Regions from separate parts of the Microbacterium sp. FG3 genome, predicted to be linked through region 1. Evidence: predicted binding sites of a transcription regulator. Region 1 holds the regulator's gene; each other region holds the start of a gene.

Region 1 (7,307 bases):
CAGGCCAAGCTGGGCGAGGCGATCTACGCGCAGTCGCAGGCGGATGCCGCCGCGGCGTCCTCGGAGGGCGCGCCGGCCGGCGAGCAGGCCGGCGGCGAGTCGGACGAGGACGTCATCGACGCCGAGGTCGTCGACGACGAGGACGAGAAGAAGTAACCATGGCGGACAAGGACTTCGACGAGAACGACGAGGTCCAGCCTGGCGCCGAGGGGCCGGAGGCGAGCGCTTCCGGCCCCGACGCGCAGGCGGACCAGAGCGCCGAGGGTGCCCCTGCGGACCAGGGCGCCCCGACGGGCGAGCCCGCCGAGGGAGACGAGTCGCTGACGGTGGACGACATCCTCGGCGCCGAGCAGACCGACGAGGCGGCCGAGGCCGAGCGCAGCGACTACGAGACGCAGCTGCAGCACGACCTCAAGCGCCTGCAGGCAGAGTACGCCAACTACCGTCGCCGCACGGAGGAGCAGCGCCAGCTCGAGATCGACCGGGCCAAGGGCTGGGTCGCCAAGAGTCTGCTCCCCGTGCTCGACGACCTCGACCGCGCCGCCAAGCACGGCGACCTCGAGGAGGGCAGCGCGTTTGCGCTCGTGGCCGAGAAGCTGCGCTCCGTCGCCGAGCGCATGGGGCTGGTGACCTACGGCGCGGCGGGTGACGCGTTCGACCCGCAGCAGCACGAGGCCGTGTTCCAGCAGCCCGTGCCGGGCACGACCGAGTCGACCATCCTCGAGGTGGTCGAGGTGGGCTACCGCCTGGGCGACGTGGAGCTGCGGCCGGCGAAGGTCGTGGTCGCCGTGCCGGCGGAGTAGGAGGCGCGCGTGGCCAGTCAGGACTGGTTCGACAAGGACTTCTACAAGGTCCTGGGGGTCTCGAAGGACGTCTCCGACGCCGAGCTCAAGAAGACGTACCGCAAGCTCGCGCGCCAGTACCACCCGGACTCCAATCCGGGCGACGCGGCGGCCGAGGCGAAGTTCAAGGAGATCAGCGAGGCGTACTCGGTGCTCTCCGACGCGGAGCAGCGCCGCGAGTACGACGAGATCCGCGCCATGGGATCCGGCGCGCGCTTCACGGCGGGCGGATCGGGTGCGGGCGGCTTCGAGGACGTCTTCAGCCGGTTCACGACGAATCGCGGATCGGCGGCCGACTTCGACGACATCTTCACGATGTTCAACCAGGGCCGCGGCACCGGCTTCGGCTCCGGCCGCTTCGGCCAGCCGACCGGCGGCTTCCAGGGATTCGGCGGCCCCACCAAGGGGCAGGATCTGCGCGCCCGCACGACGATCGACTTCGTCACGGCGGCGAAGGGCGAGACCGTGACGCTGCAGAGCGAGGACGGCAAGCCGTTCAAGATCAAGATCCCCGCCGGCGTGGCCGACGGGCAGAAGATCCGCCTGCGCGGCCGCGGCCGCCCGTCGCCGGACGGCGGCGAGAACGGCGACATCGTCGTGGAGGTCGCGGTGCGCCCGCATCCGGTCTTCACGCGCGAGGGCCTGAACCTGCGGGTGACCGTTCCCATCACCTTCACGGAGGCGGCGCTCGGCGCCACGATCGAGGTGCCCACCCTCGAGGGCGACGCCGTGCGGCTGCGCGTCACGCCGGGCACGCCGTCGGGCCGCGTGCTGCGGGTGAAGGGCCGGGGCATCGCGTCGAAGAAGGGCACGGGCGACCTGCTGGCCGAGGTGCAGGTGGTCGTTCCCGGGCACCTCTCCGAGGCGCAGCGCGAGGCGCTCGAGCGCTTCCACGAGGTCGGCCCGCGCGAGAACCCGCGCGACGATCTGCTCGCGCGGGCACGGGGCTGACGATGGATCGGGGATGAGGGCGGCAGGAAGAGCGAGGAGGGGGACGGATGAGCGACGCGTACGACATCGACGAGGACGCGCCGGTCTTCGCCATCGCCGTCGCCGCCGAGCTGGCCGGCATGCACCCGCAGACGCTGCGGCAGTACGACCGCATCGGCCTGGTGGTGCCGGGGCGCACGCGGGGCGGATCGCGGCGCTACTCGGCGCGCGACATCGCGCAGCTGCGCGAGGTCGCCCGGCTCGCGGGCGAGGGGATGAGCCTCGCCGCGATCGCCCGCGTGCTCGACCTCGAGGACGAGGTGCGCGACCTGCGCCGCCGCGTGCGCGACCTCGAGGACCGGCTGGAGGCCGAGCTGGCCTCGCGCCCCGGCGCGCGCGTGTTCGCGGCGGCGCCGGGCGGATCGGTCATCACGGTGAAGGCCGGCACGCGCGTGCGCCGCCGCGCCGAGCTCATGCTCTGGACGCCGCCCCCGCCGCAGTAGCGCGCCCGGTGCCGACCCGCCCCGGGCACCTGCGCGGCAATCCGCTGAGCCGGGGCATCATGGGGGGCATGAGCCCCCAGCTGTGGACACGCCTCGGAGAGACCGCCGCCGTCTGGCCGGGGCGGGAATGGCCGCTCGGGGCCACGTGGACGCCCGAGAGCACGAACTTCGCCGTCTACGCGCCCAACGCCACGCGCGTCGACCTGTGCCTGTTCGACGACGCCGACCGCGAGACGCGGCACGAGCTCACCGAGCAGACCCTCGGCATCTGGCACGGGGCGCTGCCCGACATCGCGCCGGGGCAGCGGTACGGCTACCGCGTGGACGGGCCGTGGGATCCGGAGAACGGGTACCGCTTCAACCCGCACAAGCTGCTGCTCGACCCGTACGGGCTCGCCACGAGCGGCACGATCCTCGCCGAGCAGCCGATCTTCGGCGCCCGCGAGGACGATCCGGCCGCGCGCGACGACACCGACTCGTCGGCCTACACGGCCCGCAGCGTCGTCGTCGATCCGTCGTTCGACTGGGAGGGCGACGAGCTGCTCGGCACCCGGTGGCGCGAGACGGTCGTCTACGAGCTGCACGTGAAGGGCTTCACGAAGCTGCACGACCGCGTGCCCGAGCCGCTGCGGGGCACGTACGCGGGCCTCGCGCAGCCGGCCGTCATCGAGTACCTGCGCGACCTCGGCGTGACCGCCGTCGAGCTGTTGCCCGTGCAGCAGTTCTTCTCCGAGCCCGCGCTGCTCGAGCGCGGCCTGAGCAACTACTGGGGCTACAACACGATCTCGTACTTCGCGCCCGACGCGTCGTACAGCTCGGCGGGGGACCGCGGCGGCCAGGTGACCGAGTTCAAGGGCATGGTCAAGGAGCTGCACCGGGCCGGCATCGAGGTCATCCTCGACGTCGTCTACAACCACACCGCCGAGGCGGGGCCGGACGGCCCGACGCTGTCGTTCCGCGGCCTGGACGACCGAGGCTTCTACAAGCGCGTCATCCCCGAGGAGGAGGGCGCCTTCGACGACACCTACTGGGACGTCACCGGCTGCGGCAACACGGTCGACGCGTGGAACCCGCTCGCGCTGCGACTCATCCTCGACTCGCTGCGCTACTGGGTCACCGAGATGCACGTCGACGGCTTCCGCTTCGACCTCATGAGCGCGCTCACCCGCACGGGCTACGACGTCGACTTCGCGTGCGCGCTGCTCATCGCGATCGATCAGGATCCGATTCTGCGGCACGTCAAGCTCATCGCCGAGCCGTGGGACGTGTCGATGGACGGCTACCTGGTGGGGCAGATGCCGTCGCCGTGGGCGGAGTGGAACGACCAGTACCGCGACACGATCCGGGACTGGTGGCGCGGGCAGGGCACGATCCGCAACGTGGCCACGCGGCTGGCCGGATCGAGCGACCTGTACGCGGACGACGGCCGCTCGGCGTCGAACTCGGTCAACTTCATCACGGCCCACGACGGCTTCACGGTGCGCGACCTCGTCACGTACGAGCACAAGCACAACGAGGCCAACGGCGAGGACAACCGGGACGGCACCGACAACAACCGCTCGCACAACTACGGCGTCGAGGGCGAGACGGATGACGCCGAGATCGTCGCGCTGCGGCGGCGGCAGGCGGCGAACCTCATGCTCACGCTCTGCCTGTCGAACGGCGTGCCGATGATCACGGCGGGCGACGAGCGAGGGCGCACGCAGGGCGGGAACAACAACGCCTACTGCCAGGACAACGAGATCTCGTGGGTGGACTGGAGCGCCGACAACGCGTGGCTCGACGTCTACGAGTTCACCAAGGCCGCGCTGCGCCTGCGCCGCGAGCACCCCGCGCTGCGGCAGCGGCACTGGTTCGAGGGCCAGCCCACGATCGTCGGCGGACCGCTGGATCTCGCCTGGTCGCACCCCGACGGGCGCGTGATGACCGACGAGGACTGGGGGAACGGAGCGCAGCGGGCGATCGGCATGTACGTCTCGGGCCGGCCGCTGCGCGAGCCCGGGCCGCACGGCGAGCAGCTCACCGACGCGTCGTTCCTGATCTGGTTCAACTCCGGCGCCGAGGCGATCGATGCGCGCATCATGCCGCAGCAGTGGGAGCCGGCCTTCCGGGTGGTGCTCTCCACCGATCCGGAGGTCGCCGAGGGCACGGTGTGCCACGCCGGCGAGGCGATCCCCGTCGGCCCGCGTTCGATCGTCGTGATGCAGTCGCTCGAGGACGGCTCGGACTGAGCCCCCGGCCCGCGTCGCGGACCGAGCACGCCCCCTACGCGAGCGCCGCGAGCCCCAGCTCGGTCGTCGTGGCGAGGAGCGGGTGGACCGGCACGATCCGCACGGTGTAGCCGAACGGGCCCGCACGGTCCAGCACGACCTCGCCCGTGAATGCCGCGCGGGAGCCCTCGAAGCGCTCGCCGAGCGTGAGCGGAACCACCCGCAGCGACGTCAGCTGATCGTCGCCCTCGGCCCGGCCGTGGATGAGCTGGACCTGCACGTCGTCGGGGGTGAGATCGCCCAGCGCGACGTCGGCGCGCACGCGCAGGGTGGCGCCCACCTCGGCCACCTCGTCGACGCCGCTGGACTCCACGTGCTCCACGCGCACGCCCGGCCAGGCCGCACGGACGCGGCCCTTCCACGCCGCGAGCTCGATCGCGCCCGCGTAGTCTGCGCCGAGCGCCCGCGCATTGCGCGCGGCCGGGGTGTAGAGCGCGTTGACGTAGTCACGCACCATCCGCGAGGCGAGCACCTTGGGGCCGAGCGACTCGAGGGTGTGCCGCATCATCTCCATCCACCGCACGGGGATGCCGGCGCCGTCGCGGTCGTAGAACCTCGGGGTGATCTCGCGCTCGAGCAGCTCGTACAGCGCGGCCGCCTCGAGGTCGTCGCGGTGATTGGGGTCGTCCACGCCGTCGGCCGAGGGGATCGCCCAGCCGTTCTCGCCGTCGAACCACTCGTCCCACCAGCCGTCGAGGATCGACAGGTTCAGGCCGCCGTTCAGGGCCGCCTTCATGCCGCTCGTGCCGCAGGCCTCGTAGGGGCGCAGCGGATTGTTCAGCCATACGTCGCAGCCGGGGTACAGCGCCTGTGCCATCTGGATCTCGTAGTCCGGCAGGAAGACGATGCGGTGGCGCACCTCGGGGTCGTCGGCGAAGCGCACCAGCTGCTGGATGAGGGCCTTGCCGCCGTCGTCGGCCGGGTGGGACTTGCCCGCGATGACGAGCTGGATCGGCCGCTCCGGGTCGAGCAGCAGGGCCTTCAGCCGCTCGGGGTCGCGCAGCATGAGCGTCAGGCGCTTGTACGAGGGGACTCGCCGGGCGAAGCCGATCGTGAGCACGTCGGGCGAGAGGGCGTCGTCGATCCAGGTGAGCTCGGCGTCGACAGCGCCGCGGTGCAGCCACGACGCGCGCAGCCGCTGCCGCGCGTCGATCACGAGGCGCTCGCGCATGCGGTGCTTGGCCGCCCAGATGCGCTCGAAGCCGATCTCGTTGAACGCCCGCGTGAGCGCGCCCTCCTCGCCATCGAGGTCGGCGCCGGACTCGTCGAACATGTCGAGGAACTCGCGCGCCACCCACGTGCGCGCGTGGACGCCGTTCGTGATCGACCCGATCGGCACCTCGGCCTCGTCGAAGTCCGGCCACAGGCCGTTGAACATCTCGCGGCTGACGTGGCCGTGCAGGGTCGAGACCCCGTTGGCGCGCTGGCCGAGCCGGAAGCCCATGACGGCCATGTTGAAGACGCCGGGGTCGCCGCCCTCGTAGTCCTCGGCGCCGAGTGCGAGCACCCGATCCGTCGGCACGCCCGGGAGCACGCCGCCGTCGGTGGCGAAGTACTGCTCGATGAGCGAGCGGGGGAACCGATCGATGCCCGCGGGCACCGGCGTGTGGGTCGTGAACACCGTCGACGCGCGCGACATCTCCAGCGCGTCGTCGAACGCGAGGCCCGGGGCGCCGTCCCCCACCGTCAGCTCGCGGATCCGCTCGAGGCCCTGGAACCCGGCGTGGCCCTCGTTGGTGTGATAGACCTCGGGCTCCGCGGCGCCCGTGATCCGGCAGTAGGCGCGGAGTGCCCGCACGCCGCCGACGCCGAGCAGCAGCTCCTGCCGCAGCCGGTGCTCGCCGCCCCCGCCGTACAGCCGGTCCGTGATGTCGGCGTAGTTCTGCGGGTTGCCGTCGACGTCGGTGTCGAGCATCAGCAGCGGCACCCGTCCGACCCGGGCGACCCAGATCCGCGCGCGCAGGTCGGGCCCGCCGGGCATGGCGAGCGAGACCGTGGCGATCGAGCCGTCCGCCTCCCGCAGGGGGCTGATCGGCAGCTCGTCCGGATCGAGCAGCGGATACGACTCCTGCTGCCACCCCTCGCGCGAGAGCGCCTGCGTGAAGTAGCCGTGCCGGTACAGCAGCCCGACGCCGATGATCGGCACGCCCAGGTCGCTCGCCGCCTTCAGGTGGTCGCCCGCGAGGATCCCGAGGCCGCCCGAGTACTGCGGGAGCGCCGCGGCGATGCCGAACTCGGGCGAGAAGTACGCGATCGCGCGCGGGCCGTCGCCGAGGTCTCGCTGATACCAGTGGTCGTCCGCCAGGTAGGCGCGCAGGTCGTCCCGCACGCGGGCGAGCCGCTCCAGGAACCCGTCGTCATGCGCCAGCTGCTCCAGCCGGGCGGGATCGACGCCCCCGAGCACCTCCACCGGATCCTGCGTGCGGCCCCACAGCTCGGCGTCGACGTGCGCGAACACGTCCTGCGTCTCGACGTGCCAGCACCAGCGCAGGTTGCCCGCCAGCTCGCCCAGCGCGGCAAGCGGCTCGGGCAGGACGGGCCGGACGGTGAATCGGCGGATCGCGCGCATGCGCCCACCGTAGCCCCGCGGCGATGCCGGTGGGTTGCCCCGTGGTGAACGGCGAGAATCCAACGGTGCGCTGAGAATCCACGGATGACTGGATTGTCGGCGCGCGGATGGATTCTCGGCGGTCGGGGACGCGCGGAAGGGGACGCGCGGGAGGGGAGGGTGGCCGCCGCGGAACCGATGTGGGAAGTTGGTG
Region 2 (7,307 bases), on a different contig from region 1:
CTCGCCGACACCCTGATCGATCGCGCCTGAGTCAGCGCCGCAGCTCGAGACCCAGCCAGTCGGCGAGCGCCTCGAGCTCGGCGTCGACGGCGTCGGCGTCGGCCGGCGACAACGGCACGTCCTCGTGGATCGCGTTCACCGTGAGCACGCCCTTCTTGCGGTCGGCCTTCGCGTCGAGCTTGCCGATGAGGCGGTCGCCCAAGAGGATCGGCAGCGCGAAGTAGCCCCAGCGCCGCTGGGCGGCGGGCTTGTACATCTCGAGCACGTACTCGAAGCCGAACAGGTCGCGCGCCCGGTCGCGGGCGTAGACCATCCGGTCGAACGGCGACAGCAGCGCCGCCCGATCCCCCGCCCACTCGGCGCCGAGCACGTCCGGATGCACGCGCCACGTGCCCTCGACGCCCTCGACCACGGCCTCGAGCCCGATCGGGCCGAGCGGCGAGGGCTCCGCCGGGGAACGCAGCGGCTTCTCGCGGGCGATGCCGAGCGACAGCAGGCGGCGCTCGTCGCGGATCGCGCGGGCCTCGTCCGGCGACTGCACGTGCAGGTCGGCCGGGTACACGCGCTCGGCGAGATCCCACAGGCGCCGGCGGCCCTCCCGCCCGGCGACCGCGACCTCGCCGCGCAGGCACAGCACCTCGAGCATCCGCCCGGTGTTGCGCTCGTCGTCCCAGCCGGTGGAGGCGTACGGCACCTCGGGGTCGTTCGGCAGCGTGGCCGTCGTCTGGGGGCCGTCCGCACGCAGCCGCGCCAGGATCCGGTCGCGGAACGCCGCGTTCGCCTCGACCCAGGCGCTCGTCGCGGGATTCACCCACTCGTCCGCGACCGCGAGCACGACGCCCATGTCGGCCATCGGGCGCAGCAGCGTGACGTGCTCAGCCACCGTGCGCTCCACCTCGAGGGCGTGGGTGAGGTCGGCCGGCGCGAAGGCGTCGCCGAGGCGCGACCACAGCACGAGCTCCTGGCTGCGCGCGACCGCGGTGGTCGGATCGATCTGCACGCCCGCGAGCTGATCCATGACCTCGAGCAGCGACTGCGGCCGGTACGCGTCGAGGAACTGCGCGCGCACCGCGATGCGCCGCGCCTCCTGCCCGCTCAGCGTCAGCATGCCCCGATCGTGCCACCCCGGGCGCCGACGCAGAAGGCGCGGATCCGCCCGCGGCGCGCGGGCCGGCTGTCGTACGGTGGCAGGGTGAGCCAGCCGTCGCCCTCCGCCTATCGCTTCGACGCGCGGCCGCTCGTCGATCCCGTGGACCGCGCCGCCGTGAAGGCGTGGCGGGCGCAGCAGCGCGCGAACGGCGTCGGCACGGGCCAGGGCTGCCTCGTCGCCGGCATGATCGCGTTCGCGTCGGTCTTCCTCGTCGTCGGGCTGGCGATGCTGCCGCTGATCGGGGGCGCCTTCTCCGGGGACCGGCCGTCGCCGGCGTTCGTGCTCGTGCCGCTGCTGTTCCTCGCCGTGCCGATCATCATGATCGTCGCCGTCGTGCGCGGCGCGATCGGCTCCCCCGAGGCCGCATACCGGCTCGACCACTTCGCCCGCGCCAACGGAATGCGCTACCTGCCCCGAGCCGAGGATCCGCGCCTTCCCGGCATGATCTTCAACCGCGGCAACTCGCGCCAGGCCACCGGCCGGGTGCGCGGCGAGCACCCGCGCTTCGTCGAGTTCGGCAACTACCGCTACACGACCGGATCGGGCAAGAACCGCACCACGCACCGCTGGGGCTACGTGGCGATCCACCTCGACGCCCCGCTGCCGCACATCGTGCTCGACGCGCTCGGCAACAACAGCGTGTTCGGCTCCAACCTGCCCACGACCTTCGACCGCGATCAGCGCCTGAGCCTGGAGGGCGACTTCGACCGCCACTTCGCGCTGTACTGCCCGCAGGGCTACGAGCGCGACGCGCTGTACCTGTTCACGCCCGACATCATGGCGCGGTTCATCGACCACGCCGGGCAGCTCGACGTCGAGATCGTCGACGACTGGCTCTTCCTCTACACCCGACGGAACGTCTCGACGCTCGATCCGCGCACCTGGGCATGGCTGTTCTCGGTGGTCGCGGCCCTCATGGACAAGCTCGCTCAGTGGGGTCGGTGGCGGGACGAGCGGCTCGCGGCGGGGGCCGACCCGTCCGCCGCCGTCGCCCGCGCCGCCGTCGCCCCCGGAGAGACCCTGCCCTTCGGCGACGAGGCCGTCGTCGCGCCGCCGGCGCCGGCACCCGGCGTCGCCGAGCCCGGGCGGCGTCTGAAGAAGGGATGGTCGTCGGCGGGTGTCGTGGTCGCGCTCCTCGCGATCGCGTGGTTCGCCCTCAACGTGATCGGCATCTTCGGCCGCTGAGCCGCGCAGCTTCGAGATCGCTGTGAAGTTGGCACTCTCACCCCGAGAGTGCTAATAATCGAAGTGAGTCGATCCGACTCGATTCTGTGAGGTGAACAGCGCCAGACAGAAGGAGGACGATCACCATGGCGATGTTCTTCGATCCGTTCCGCGAGCTGGACCGCGTCGCCCAGCAGATGCTCGACCGTCAGGGGCCGCGGCTGATGCCGATGGACCTGTACCGCGACGGCGATCACTACGTTCTCAGCGCCGACCTGCCGGGGATCGATCCCGGCAGCGTGGACATCGACGTCGACGGTCAGGTGCTCACGATCCGCGCCGAGCGGACCGTGCGCAGCGACGAGGGCGTCTCGTGGATCACCCGCGAGCGTGCCTCGGGCACCTTCCTGCGTCAGCTGAATCTCGGCCAGGGCATCGACACCGAGGCGATCTCGGCCCGGTACGAGAACGGCGTGCTCAGCGTGCTCATCCCGATCAGCGAGAAGGCCAAGCCCCGCAAGATCGAGATCCAGCACGGCAGCGACGCCCCGGCGATCGCGGCCTGATCGCACGCCGGAAACCCCCACGCGAGGAGGGGCGGCATCCCCCGGGTGCCGCCCCTCCTTCGCGCGCTCGCGTGTCCGACCATCCTCCGGGGCGCGGCCGCGTGGTGATCCGCCGCGCGCAGCGTGCCCCGGCCTGAGCGCCCGCGCCGGGATCAGTGCACCGCGCGGGGCGCGAGGGTCGAGAGCAGGGCGAGCTTGTCGTGGCTCTCGCTGCCGGGCGCGGCCGTGTAGACGAGGAGCGACTGCGACGAGAACGGATCGACGAGGTTCTGGCAGGTCAGCTCCATGGCGCCGAGCGCGGGGTGCACGAACCGCTTGGTCTCGCCCGGGCGCAGGCCGACCTCGTGCCGTTCCCAGACCTCGCGGAACTCCGCGCTGCGCGCGAGCAGCAGCTCGGCCAGGCGCGCGGCGCGCGAGGCGGGGCCGCGGCGCGAGACGACCTCGCGCAGCCCCGAGGCCCACAGCCGCGACAGGAAGGCATGGTCCTCGGGCGCGTACAGGGCGCGGGAGGCGGGATCGCTGAACCAGCGGAAGCCGATGCTGCGCTCGGGACCGGTGAAGCGCATCAGGTCGCCGGTGAGGGCGACCCCGAGCGGCCCCGGCGACGCGGATCCACCCGACAGCGCCCACAGGGTCGATGAGGCGGAACGCAGCCGCCCACCTCCTGTGAGCACGCCAACCTGGGCGATCGCGACGAGGGCGATCGCGCTCGTCGAACGCCTCGCGCAGCGGTGGGATCCACCCAGCGCTGTCGTGCAGCACTTACACGGCAGGCGCGATGGAATCGGCATCGGGACGGATCGACATGCCGCCATCCTCTCCAATCTCCGCCTGGGCCGCCGTCGAAGATGACGCCGCGTCACGGGCGCGGGTACGGCCGGTACCCGCGCCCGTCACAGCGATTCAGATGTCGGCGAGGTCCTTATCGCGCGCGTCGCGGATTGAGGCGGAGCCGCCCACTATCAGCAGACCGCCCAGCGCGATGATCACGGCCGGCGTGTACTCGTACGGCAGGACTCCGTCCATCCAGACCATGTAGTACGCGTAGAACGCGGGAACGATGCTCGGGATGGCGTAAGCGATCCCATACCCGGTGGCACGGATGTGCGTAGGGAACAGCTCGATGAGGAACGCCGTGATTGTGGCCCAGATCAGGAACCCAGAGATGAGCATCAGCACCGCACTGACCGCCATCAGCGCCGTGCCGACGGTCGCGACCGCGAGCACCATCCCGCCGGTGCCCAGGATCAGGATCACTGTGCCGATCGCGAGGATCACCCTGCGACGCCCGAGGCGCTGGCTCAGATGTCCGACCACCGGGAAGAGCGCAGCACTGATCGTCGAGGCGACGAGAATGATTGCATTCGTGGTTCCCGTGTCAACCCCGAGACCCTGGAAGTGCCCGGCGAAGACGCCGACCGTTCCGTTCATCGAGAACCACAGGCCCGTGACGGTGACGCACGCGAGCAGGAACACCCGCCGCAACCCGGGAGCGAACAGCTGACCGATGATCGGCCCCTTCGGCTTGTCCTCCGTGGCCCACAGCTCCGATTCCGGCACTGCACGCAGGTACGCGATGAACAGCGCCAGACACAGAATGAAGCCGATGACAAAGGGAATCCGCCAGCCCCACACCGCATACGCTGAGAAGGCGTCACCCGCAGGAAGGAAGTGCAGCGTAATCATCGTCACGACCGTGATGAACGCAAGCGACAGCGGGAACCCCATGTTGATGAGCGAGCCGTACACGCCGCGGCGGTGCTTCGGCGCGTGCTCCATCGCGAGCGGGTTGGCCGCCGTGTACTCGCCGCCGAGGAAGACCCCGTCGAGCAGGCGCAGGACGACGAGCATCACCAGCGCCCAGATGCCGATGGCCGCGTAGCCCGGCATGACGCACATTATTCCCGTGCAGACGGCCGATCCGCCGGCGGCGATGAGGGTCGTGGTGCGGCGCCCGATGCGGTCGCCCAGCGGCCCGAAGATCAGCGACCCCAGCGGTCGGCCCAGGATCGACGCGGTAAAGATAAGCGCGGCGAAGACCGCTGTGTCGATCGTCGACGAGTCTTCCGGCTGGAAGTACACCATCGCGGGAGCTAGGGCGACGACCGGCAGATAGATGTCGTACATGTCGGCGAAGAAGCCGAACATCGCCCCGAACAGGGCGTTCTTGCCGTGCTTCGCCGACCCCTGCTCGGCCGTGGGCGTCTCGGTCACGACGCTCACAGCTGCACCGCCTCGCGGTCGGCCTCGTCGCGCGAGGTGATGCGCAACGGCACCTGGCGCGCCTGGCCCATCGTCACCTGGAACACGTCGAAACGGTTGTAGGTGCCGACGATGTCCTGCGCCTTCTTGGGGGATGATCTCGTCGCCCAAGTCGATCGTCGCGTAGAGGATCTCCTCGTTCTCGGATGGCGGACCCGCGAGCACCTCGCCTGACGGCCCGAGGATGAGCGAGATAGTGCGGGAGGAGCGGATACGCGCCTCGATCTCCGCATCGCCGCGCGCCGTCGCGTCGACCGCCGCGTCGTCCAGCGCCGTCGCGGCGACGATATTGAACACCTTGCCCTCGAAGCAGTGCGCCGCCGAGCGGATGCGGATGCTCTCGGCCAGATCGTAGTCGGCGCGGTCCGGGCTCCCGTCGAACGGCCATGTCGACGGATAAGTCGCGATATGCAGGCGCTCGCCCTGCGCCAGCAGCGCATAGCGCGCGAGCGTGTTGGTGTTCTCACCGCAGATGAGCGCGCCGAGGTTCCATCCGCCCAGGTCGACGGGCTTGAGATCGTGGGCATCTCCGTGGGGCCACGTGAGGCGCTCGTGATACGTCGCCACGAGCTTGCGGCGGTGGTTGACAAGCTCGCCGCTCGCGTCGAAGACGAGATTCGAGTTGAACAGCTGGCCGAGCGAGTGCGCGCGGCTCATAACACTCGGGCTCACCCGTGCGGAGGCCGCGTTCTACGTCGCGGTGATCCAGCTCGGGTCACCCTCGATCGCACAAGCCAGCCGCGAAGCCGGCATCACCCGAACGAACGGCTACGAGATCGCCGAGCGACTGACGGCGAAAGGGCTCCTCAGCGCGGTTCCGGCGTCGCAGAGCCACGCCAGTGGCCGCGGTCGGCCGGGCAGCGCCGTCCGCGCGAACAGTCCGGATGTGCTTCGTGCGCGATGGGAACTCGAGGGCAAGCTGATTGACGACCTTGTACCGCAGCTGCACGCCATCGCGCACAAGCAGACCCTCACGCCGCGCGTGCGGCTGTTCGAAGGCCGAGCCGGCATCCGCACAGCGATGTTTGAGACGCTCGGCTGGGAGGGCGAGCTGCACGGCATCTTCTCTATGAAGGACCTCTTCGACGTGCCCGGCGCGCGCGAAATGGAGGACTATGTGCAGGGGCGGCGCGATCACGGCCGCTGGCTCAACGTCGTGCGCTCGCGCGAGCGCGACTTCGAGCATGTATGGCCGTCCGATCCGCACGACCTGCGCCGTACGCGCTTCGCGCCGCCCGGCCAGGTGTTCACGATGACGACGATCATCGGAGCCGCCACCGTCTGCGTCATCTCGTCCCGCAACGAGAACTTCGCGATGATCATCGACAGCGCCGAGTACGCCGCCACACAGCACGCCATGTGGCAGCTGCTCTGGTCAGCCGGCAGCGAGGATTAGCGCCGGCGCGAGTTCAGGACGAGACACCGCAGGCGATGGCGGAGGAGGTCCGTGACGGCACCGGTCGCCACAGCGCGACACACGGCCCGCACGGTGCCGGATCATCTCTCCGCGGGCGAGCGGGTCGCGGGGAACTGCGAGACCGTCGACCTGCCGATAGGCGTGACGCCTCCACGATTGCGCACCGCCCCGCCAAGGGTTGGAACTTCTCAACTGACCCGCCGCCGGGTTGGAACATTCCAACCCGAGCCTCGCGCCGGGCGCGCCGCCCGCCCAACTAGAATCGAGTGATCCCGCCGTTTCGCGAGTCTGGAGCCCCTGCGCGTGAGCACCGAACACGTCGTCGACACCGTCGCGAATGCCGCGGCGACGCCCGAGAAGGAGCAGCCGTACGAGGCGCTCGGCCTGAAGGCCGACGAGTACGCGCGGATCCGCGAGATCCTGGGCCGGCGCCCCACGAGCGGTGAGCTGGCGATGTACTCCGTGATGTGGTCGGAGCACTGCTCGTACAAGTCGAGCAAGAAGTACCTGCGCCAGTTCGGGCAGAAGGTCTCGGACGAGATGAACGAGAAGCTCATGGTCGGCATGGGCCAGAACGCCGGCGTCGTCGACGTGGGCGAGGGCTGGGCCGTGACCTTCAAGGTCGAGAGCCACAACCACCCCAGCTACATCGAGCCGTTCCAGGGCGCCGCGACCGGCGTGGGCGGCATCGTGCGCGACATCATCTCGATGGGCGCGCGCCCCGTGGCCGTCATGGACCAGCTGCGCT
Region 3 (7,307 bases), on a different contig from region 1:
GAGCAGCACGACGGCGGTGAACGTCGCGATGGCGAGCGCGATCGCGCCGGCGAGCACCGCGAGCGCGACGAGGACGCGCAGCGCGCCCGCCCAGAACGCATCCCAGCCCGCGGCGAAGGGCGTCATCCACTCCACGAGGCCCGGCAGCGCGAAGCCGAGCGCCAGGAGGGCGGCCGAGAACACCACCGCCACGACGGCGGCGGGCACGAGCCCGGTGGCCATCAGCCCCGGTCGCGCCCGCCACCAGGCGAAGCCGCGGCCCAGCGTCGCCACGCCCCGCCAGAACTCCCGCATGGGGTCAGTCTAGGAACGGCTCACGCGAAGGCGAACAGGAACGGGAACGCGAGGGCGACCACGGCCGCCCACGCCGGGTAGAGCGGCAGGAACGAGGTCTGCCAGCGCTCCAGCGCCGCGAACCCCTCCCGGTGGCGCAGGAAGCGCAGCGTGAGCCACGCCTGCCCGGCCAGGTGCACGAGCAGCAGCAGGTTGAGCCCGAGCGCAGCGGTCTTGTTGGCGCTCACGCCGAACTCCGCGATCCGGGTGATCATGGCCGTCAGCGCGACGAGGTCGACCGCGATCGCGATGACGAGCATGCCCAGCTGCAGAGCGTCGAACGGCCCGGCCGGCGCGAGCGCCTCGCGCGCGGAGATCGTGTAGAGGGTCAGTGCGAGCACGAGGATGAGCACGCCGTCCATGAGGATCAGCAGCTCCCGGTCGACGAGGGCGAGCGAGCCCGCCGTGGCGAGGGCGGCGAGCATCCACAGCAGCGCGAGCGTGACGATCGGCGTGAACACGCGCGTGAGCACGGGCACGATGTTCTCGATCACGTTCTGCTTCGCCTCGACGAGCCACGCGGCCACGAGCACGGCACCCGGCACGCACACCCGCGGGATCGCGCCGATCGCGACGGTCGTGTCCGTGCCGGTCAGCGAGAGCACGGCGCTCGTGAGGCCGATCAGCACGCCGCCGCCGAGGGCGAGCAGCACGAAGTACACGGCGAACTCGCCCGTGAACCGCACGAAATCCATCCGCGCCGCGTGGTCGCGCCAGCGCCCCGCCGCATACGCGATGCCCACGAGCCCCCACGCGACGATCGGCAGGTGGATGGTCGTGAGCAGCTCCGTCGCCCCGACCCCCGTCGCGCTGGGGAACGGCATCAGGGCCTGCGTCGCGACGAGCACGCCGAACACGACGGCCAGCGCCACGGTCGTGCGCGGGGCCGGCCGGCGCTTCCACACGAAGTACGCCGCGAGGAACGCGAGCACCAGGGTCGGCAGCACGCGGAACAGCGCCGCATTGGCCTCGACGCCGCCGAGCGGCGCGCCGTAGGAGAACAGCTGGATGAGCGCGAGAACGGTGAGGCCGGCGGCGGCGCCGAGCCCGATCGCGACGATGGGCTCGCGGCGATCCGCCGCGAGCCCATCGGCCGCCGTCAGCTGCTTCCACATCCGCTCGGTGTGCTCGCGGGCGAACTCGCGCGAGATCGCGTCGGTGCCGCCCATCCGCCGGATCGCGACGAGGAAGGCCTCGTCGTCGGCCAGTCCCGCCGCGGAGAGGTCGTCGATCTGCGCGCGCAGGTGATCCTCGAGCTCGTCCAGATCGGCGGCGGCGATCGCGCGGTGCCGCTGCAGGTAGCCGCGCCACTGGGCGATCTGCTCCTCGACCTCCGCCCGCGGCGCCATCACGCCCACGCTCCCGCGGTCGTGCCTGCCGCGTTCGGGCCGGCGGGGCGGGCCTCCCAGACGTTCCGCATGACGTCGGCCACGACCTCCCACTGCGCCCGGCGCTCCTCGAGCAGGGCGCGGCCGGCGTCCGTGATCGCGTAGTGCTTGCGGCGACGCCCCGTCTCCGAGGTGCCCCACGTGGCGGACAGCAGGCCCGCCCGCTCGAGCCGGTGCAGCAGCGGATAGAGCATGCCGTCCGTCCACTCCATCCGGCCGCCCGACAGCTCGCTCACGCGCTTCAGGATCGCGTAGCCGTACAGCTCGCCGTCGGCGAGGATGCCGAGCACGAGCGGGGTGGCGGAGGCCGCCACGAGGTCCTTGTCGATGCGCATGCGCGCCTCCGTTCATCCCTTGTACCTCTAGGTAATCGAACCTAGCGCATCTAGGTATGGATTCGGGCTGGGAATAGGCCGGGATGCGGCGCCGTTCAACTTGATACAACCGCACTCAACTTCTAAAGTTGATGGCGAACCGCTCAAGTTTTAGGAGACAAGGAATGGCCGACTTCCCCCAGGACGGTCTCGGCGCGTTCGACGAGTTCCTCGCGCGCTACCTGCAGGGTGAGCGCGCCCGCTCGGCGCGGTCGATCGACCTCAGCCGCTTCCTCAGCGCGCGCACGCAGAGCCTGCTGCAGCGCGCCGCCGCGTTCGCGCACGCCCGCGGCCAGCAGGAGATGGACGCCCTCCACGTGCTGCGCGTGCTCCTCGACGACGACACGGTCGCCCGGGCGGTCGCGCGCGTCGGCGCCGAACTCGACGCGCTGCGCTCCGAGACGGAGCAGCGCCTGCCGCAGGAGAGCCTCCCCGTCCACAGCGACGAGGCGGTGATCACCCCCGCCGTGCAGCGCGCGATGTTCCACGCGTACCAGGTGGCGCGCTCCGCGGGCGCGACCTACATCGATCCGGAGCACGTGTTCTTCGCGCTCGTGCTGGCGCAGGACTCGCCCGCCGGGCAGATCCTCTCGCGCGCCGGCGTGACGCCCGAGGCGCTCACGCAGGGCGCCCGCGAGGCCGTCTCGCCGCAGGGCGCGCCGGAGGAGGCGCCGTCCGGCGGCGGATCGATGCTCGAGAAGTACGGCGTCGACCTGACCGCGCGCGCCGAGGCCGGGGAGCTCGACCCCGTGATCGGCCGGGCCGACGAGATCGAGCAGACCATCGAGATCCTCTCGCGCCGCACCAAGAACAACCCCGTGCTCGTCGGTGAGGCCGGCGTGGGCAAGACCGCCATCGTCGAGGGCCTGGCCCGCGCGATCGTGGCGGGCGAGGTGCCCGAGCAGCTGCGCAGCAAGCGCGTCATCGCGCTCGATCTGCCCGGCATGCTCGCCGGCACGCGCTTCCGCGGCGACTTCGAGGAGCGCCTCACCAAGACGATCGACGAGGTCGCCGAGCACCGCGGCGAGCTGATCCTGTTCCTCGACGAGATCCACACGCTCGTCGGCGCGGGCGGCGGCGGTGAGGGCGCCATGGACGCCGGCAACATCCTCAAGCCGCGCCTCGCGCGCGGCGAGCTGCACCTCGTCGGCGCCACGACGCTGAAGGAATACCGCACGATCGAGAAGGACGCCGCGCTGGAGCGCCGCTTCCAGCCGGTGCGCGTGGGTGAGCCGTCGATCGCCGACGCGGTCGAGATCCTGCGCGGCCTGCGCCCGGCGTACGAGGAGCACCACGGTGTGACGTACACCGACGACGCGCTGCGCGCCGCCGTGGAGCTGAGCGACCGCTACCTCACGGAGCGCGTGCTGCCCGACAAGGCCATCGACCTCATCGACCAGGCGGGCGCCCGACTGCGGCTGCGCCTGGGCGTGCCGGTCGACACCGCCGCGCTCATGGAGCGGCTCGCCACGCTCGAGTCCGAGAAGAACGCCGCCGTCGCCGCCGAGCGGTACGAGGAGGCCTCACGCCTGCGCGACGAGATCGCCGACGTCCAGCGCCGCCTCGACGAGGCCGCCACGAGCGGCGCGCCCGCGGGCGCGGTCGTGGACGAGCCCGAGATCGCGGCCGTCGTGAGCCGCGCCACGGGCATCCCCGCCAGCCGGATCACCGAGACCGAGCGGGCGCGCCTGGCCGGCCTGGAGGACGAGCTGCACGCGCGCGTCATCGGCCAGGACGACGCCGTGCGCGCGGTCGCGCGGTCGGTGCGCCGCAGCCGCACCGGCATGGGCGATGCCCGCCGCCCCGTCGGCTCGTTCCTGTTCCTCGGCCCCACCGGCGTCGGCAAGACCGAGCTGGCGAAGGCCCTCGCGGCGAGCCTGTTCGACGACGAGGGCGCGATCGTCCGCTTCGACATGAGCGAGTTCGGCGAGCGGCACACCGTCGCGCGCCTCGTCGGCGCCCCTCCCGGGTACGTCGGCTACGACGAGGCGGGCCAGCTCACCGAGCGCGTGCGGCGCAACCCGTACTCGATCGTGCTGTTCGACGAGATCGAGAAAGCGCACCCCGACGTGTTCAACCTGCTGCTGCAGGTGCTCGACGACGGCCGCCTGACCGACGGCCAGGGACGCACGGTCGACTTCCGCAACACCGTGGTCGTGATGACCTCGAACCTCGGCTCGGAGTTCCTGGCCTCGCGCAGCGGCGCCATCGGGTTCTCCGCGAGCGGCGCGGAGTACGACGAGAAGGACCTGCGCGACCGGGTGATGGGCCGGCTGCGCGAGTCGATGCGCCCGGAGTTCCTCAACCGCATCGACGAGATCGTGCTGTTCCGCAAGCTCGACCGCGAGCAGCTGCGGCGCATCGTCGACCTGCTGCTCGGCGCCACCCGCGCGCGCCTGGGCGCCCGCGAGATCTCGCTCGAGGTCTCCGAGGCCGCGATCGACTGGCTCGCCGAGCACGGGTACGAGCCCGAGTACGGCGCCCGCCCGCTGCGCCGCCTCATCCAGCGCGAGGTGGACGACCGGATCGCCGATCTCCTGGTGGCGGGCGACCTGGCGGACGGCGGCCGCGTGCGCCTCGACGCCGTCGCGGGCGAGCTCCTCGTCACGGCCGACGCCCCGGTCGCGGCCTGACCCTCCGCGAACCCGCCCTCGATCCGCCACCCCGCGCCCGATCCGGCGCGGGTTCGGCGAACGGGGGCGGGTTCGGTGCCTTCGCTCGCGGAAACTAGGATCGGTCGGTGACCACCAGCATCATCCTCGACGTCGACACCGGGGTGGACGACGCCCTCGCCATCCTCACCGCCGCGCTCTCGCCCGAGATCGAGCTCGTCGCCTGCACCACCACGTGGGGCAACGTGGACGTCGACACGGCCGCCCGCAACACGGCGTTCGTCCTGAACATGGCGGGCCGATCGGATGTGCCCGTGGCGCGCGGCGCCGAGGGGCCCTCGAACGGCGCCACGGCGTCGTTCTCGACGAACGTGCACGGGGAGGACGGCCAGGGCGGCCAGGCCGACACGTCGTTCGTGCCCGCGCTCACCGCCGAGACGGCCCCCGAGCTCATCATCCGCCTGAGCCACGAGCGGCCGGGCGAGTTGCACCTCGTCGCGGTGGGCCCGCTCACGAACCTCGCCGACGCGCTCGCGGCCGATCCGACGCTGCCCGAGCGGATCCGCGAGGTCACGATCATGGGCGGCAGCTTCCTGGCGCCCGGCAACATCACCCCGGCCGCCGAGGCGAACATCTGGCACGACCCGGAGGCGGCCCAGCGCGTCGTCGAGGCCGGGTGGGCGTGCACCTTCGTCGGGCTCGACGTGACGATGCGCGACATGCTCGAGGAGGACCACCTGCGCGCGCTCGCCGCCGGCGGCGCGATCGGGGGCTACTGCGCCCGGATCCTCGATGCGTACTACGACTTCTACCTCGGCGAGACGGGGCGTCGCTGCGCCGGCAACCACGACGCGCTCGCCGTGGGCATCGCCGCCGGCCTGGCCACCGCGACGCTCGCCCCGGTGGTGCCGATCGAGATCGACACCACCGACGGGCCGAACCGCGGCCGCACGAGCGCCGACCTGCGCGGCATCCACAACGACTGGCCCGCCGTCGCCGGCGCGCGCCACCGCGCCGTGCTCGCGACCGAGCCGGGGTTCACCGACCGGATGACGCACCTGCTCGCCGGGGCATGAGCGGGGCCGGGGCCGAGGACAGCGGCCCCGGCGCGCCGCGGCGGAGCGGACTTGCGCGCGCGCCGGATCGGCGTAGTGTCATCGTTCGTGATTCATCGGGCGCCCGCCGGGGCGCGCATGGCGCGGGCGCGGTCAGCCGCCCGCCGCGGCCTCGCACCCGCGCAGGCGATCGTCACCGGATTCGGTGCCGCCCTGCTCGTCGGCACCACCCTGCTGTGGCTGCCGATCTCGAGCGTGGGGCCGGGCGCGACCTTCGTCGAGGCGATCTTCACGGCGACCTCCGCGCTGTGCGTCACGGGCCTCACCGTGGTCGACACGGCCGTGTTCTGGAGCCCGTTCGGGAAGCTCGTCATCCTCGCCCTCATCCAGCTCGGCGGGCTCGGCATCATGCTGTTCGCCGCGCTCGTCGGCCTCGCGCTCGCGCGGCGGCTGTCGGTGCGGGCGAGGCTCAACACGGCGGCCGAGGCGAAGGCGTTCGGCGTCCCGGACGTGCGGCGGCTCGCGCGCGGCATCTTCCTGACGAGCCTCGGGATCGAGGCCGTCGTCGCGATCGTGCTCGCGCTGCGCTTCGCGCTCGCCTACGGATACGACGCGGCGCAGTCGGTGTGGCACGGCGTCTTCCACGCCGTCTCGGCGTTCAACAACGCCGGCTTCGCGCTCTACACCGACAACATGATGGGCTTCGTGGCCGATCCGTGGATCGCGCTGCCCATGTGCGCGGCGATCGTGCTGGGCGGCATCGGCTTCCCCGTGCTGCGCGAGCTGAAGCGCGCCTGGCGGCGCCCGCTGCACTGGTCGATGAACACGCGCATCGTGCTGCCAGGCACGCTCGTGCTGCTCGCGCTCGGCACGCTCGCGATCACCGTCATCGAGTGGGAGAACCCCGGCACCCTGGGGCACGAGGATCCCGCGACGCGCGTGCTGGCCGGCTTCTACCACTCCGTGCAGACGCGCACGGCGGGGTTCAACTCGGTCGACATCGGCGCGATGCACGACGAGACGTGGCTCGTGATGGACATCCTGATGTTCATCGGCGGCGGCCCCGCCGGCACGGCGGGCGGCATCAAGATCACGACCTTCGCCGTGCTGTTCTTCATCCTGTGGACCGAGCTGCGCGGCGGCACGGCCGTGAACATCTTCGGCAAGCGGCTGGCGCGCTCGGTGCACCGCGAGGCGATCTCGGTCGTCCTCATGGCGATCGGCGCCGTGGTGGCGGCGACGGTGGCGATCCTCGCGATGACCGATTTCGACCTCGACCGCGTGCTGTTCGAGTGCGTCTCGGCGTTCGCGACGGTGGGGCTGTCGACTGGCATCACGGCGGACCTGCCGGAGGTCGGCCAGCTCATCCTCGTCGTGCTCATGTTCCTCGGCCGCATCGGGCCGCTCACCCTCGGCTCGGCGCTCGCGCTCCGCGAGCGCCGCATCGCCTACGAGCTCCCCAAGGAGCGCCCCGTCATCGGCTGACGGGCGGAAAGGACAACTGATGGGATCGTTCCTCTCGTTCGGAGAGAACGCCAGGCGCAT

What was found. Region 1 encodes HspR, which represses chaperone genes until heat shock. Its sites were predicted from a motif close to AAGTTGAGTCNNNNNGACTCAACTT; they were not measured.
Region 2: ACODR5_RS03210 (Hsp20/alpha crystallin family protein) is a predicted target of HspR. The motif match lies at 2,396-2,420, and genes of this name have one in related genera.
Region 3: ACODR5_RS12015 (ATP-dependent Clp protease ATP-binding subunit) is a predicted target of HspR. The motif match lies at 2,154-2,178, and genes of this name have one in related genera.

What each region holds. Positions count from the first base shown of each region.
Region 1 covers NZ_JBMDJT010000023.1:23,396-30,702, forward strand. The annotation lists gene dnaK (molecular chaperone DnaK) at 1-156, shown strand, start outside; gene ACODR5_RS08985 (nucleotide exchange factor GrpE) at 159-803, shown strand; gene ACODR5_RS08990 (DnaJ C-terminal domain-containing protein) at 813-1,793, shown strand; gene ACODR5_RS08995 (heat shock protein transcriptional repressor HspR) at 1,841-2,275, shown strand; gene glgX (glycogen debranching protein GlgX) at 2,344-4,506, shown strand; gene glgP (alpha-glucan family phosphorylase) at 4,541-7,114, opposite strand.
Region 2 covers NZ_JBMDJT010000005.1:83,153-90,459, reverse strand. The annotation lists gene ACODR5_RS03225 (tyrosine-protein phosphatase) at 1-30, shown strand, start outside; gene ACODR5_RS03220 (DNA glycosylase AlkZ-like family protein) at 32-1,108, opposite strand; gene ACODR5_RS03215 (hypothetical protein) at 1,193-2,335, shown strand; gene ACODR5_RS03210 (Hsp20/alpha crystallin family protein) at 2,461-2,880, shown strand; gene ACODR5_RS03205 (MmyB family transcriptional regulator) at 3,033-3,554, opposite strand; gene ACODR5_RS03200 (MFS transporter) at 3,784-5,799, opposite strand; gene ACODR5_RS03195 (TrmB family transcriptional regulator) at 5,765-6,538, shown strand; gene purL (phosphoribosylformylglycinamidine synthase subunit PurL) at 6,863-7,307, shown strand, end outside.
Region 3 covers NZ_JBMDJT010000043.1:8,101-15,407, forward strand. The annotation lists gene ACODR5_RS12000 (EI24 domain-containing protein) at 1-294, opposite strand, end outside; gene ACODR5_RS12005 (permease prefix domain 1-containing protein) at 315-1,682, opposite strand; gene ACODR5_RS12010 (PadR family transcriptional regulator) at 1,682-2,056, opposite strand; gene ACODR5_RS12015 (ATP-dependent Clp protease ATP-binding subunit) at 2,221-4,728, shown strand; gene ACODR5_RS12020 (nucleoside hydrolase) at 4,836-5,783, shown strand; gene ACODR5_RS12025 (TrkH family potassium uptake protein) at 5,901-7,247, shown strand; gene ACODR5_RS12030 (potassium channel family protein) at 7,267-7,307, shown strand, end outside.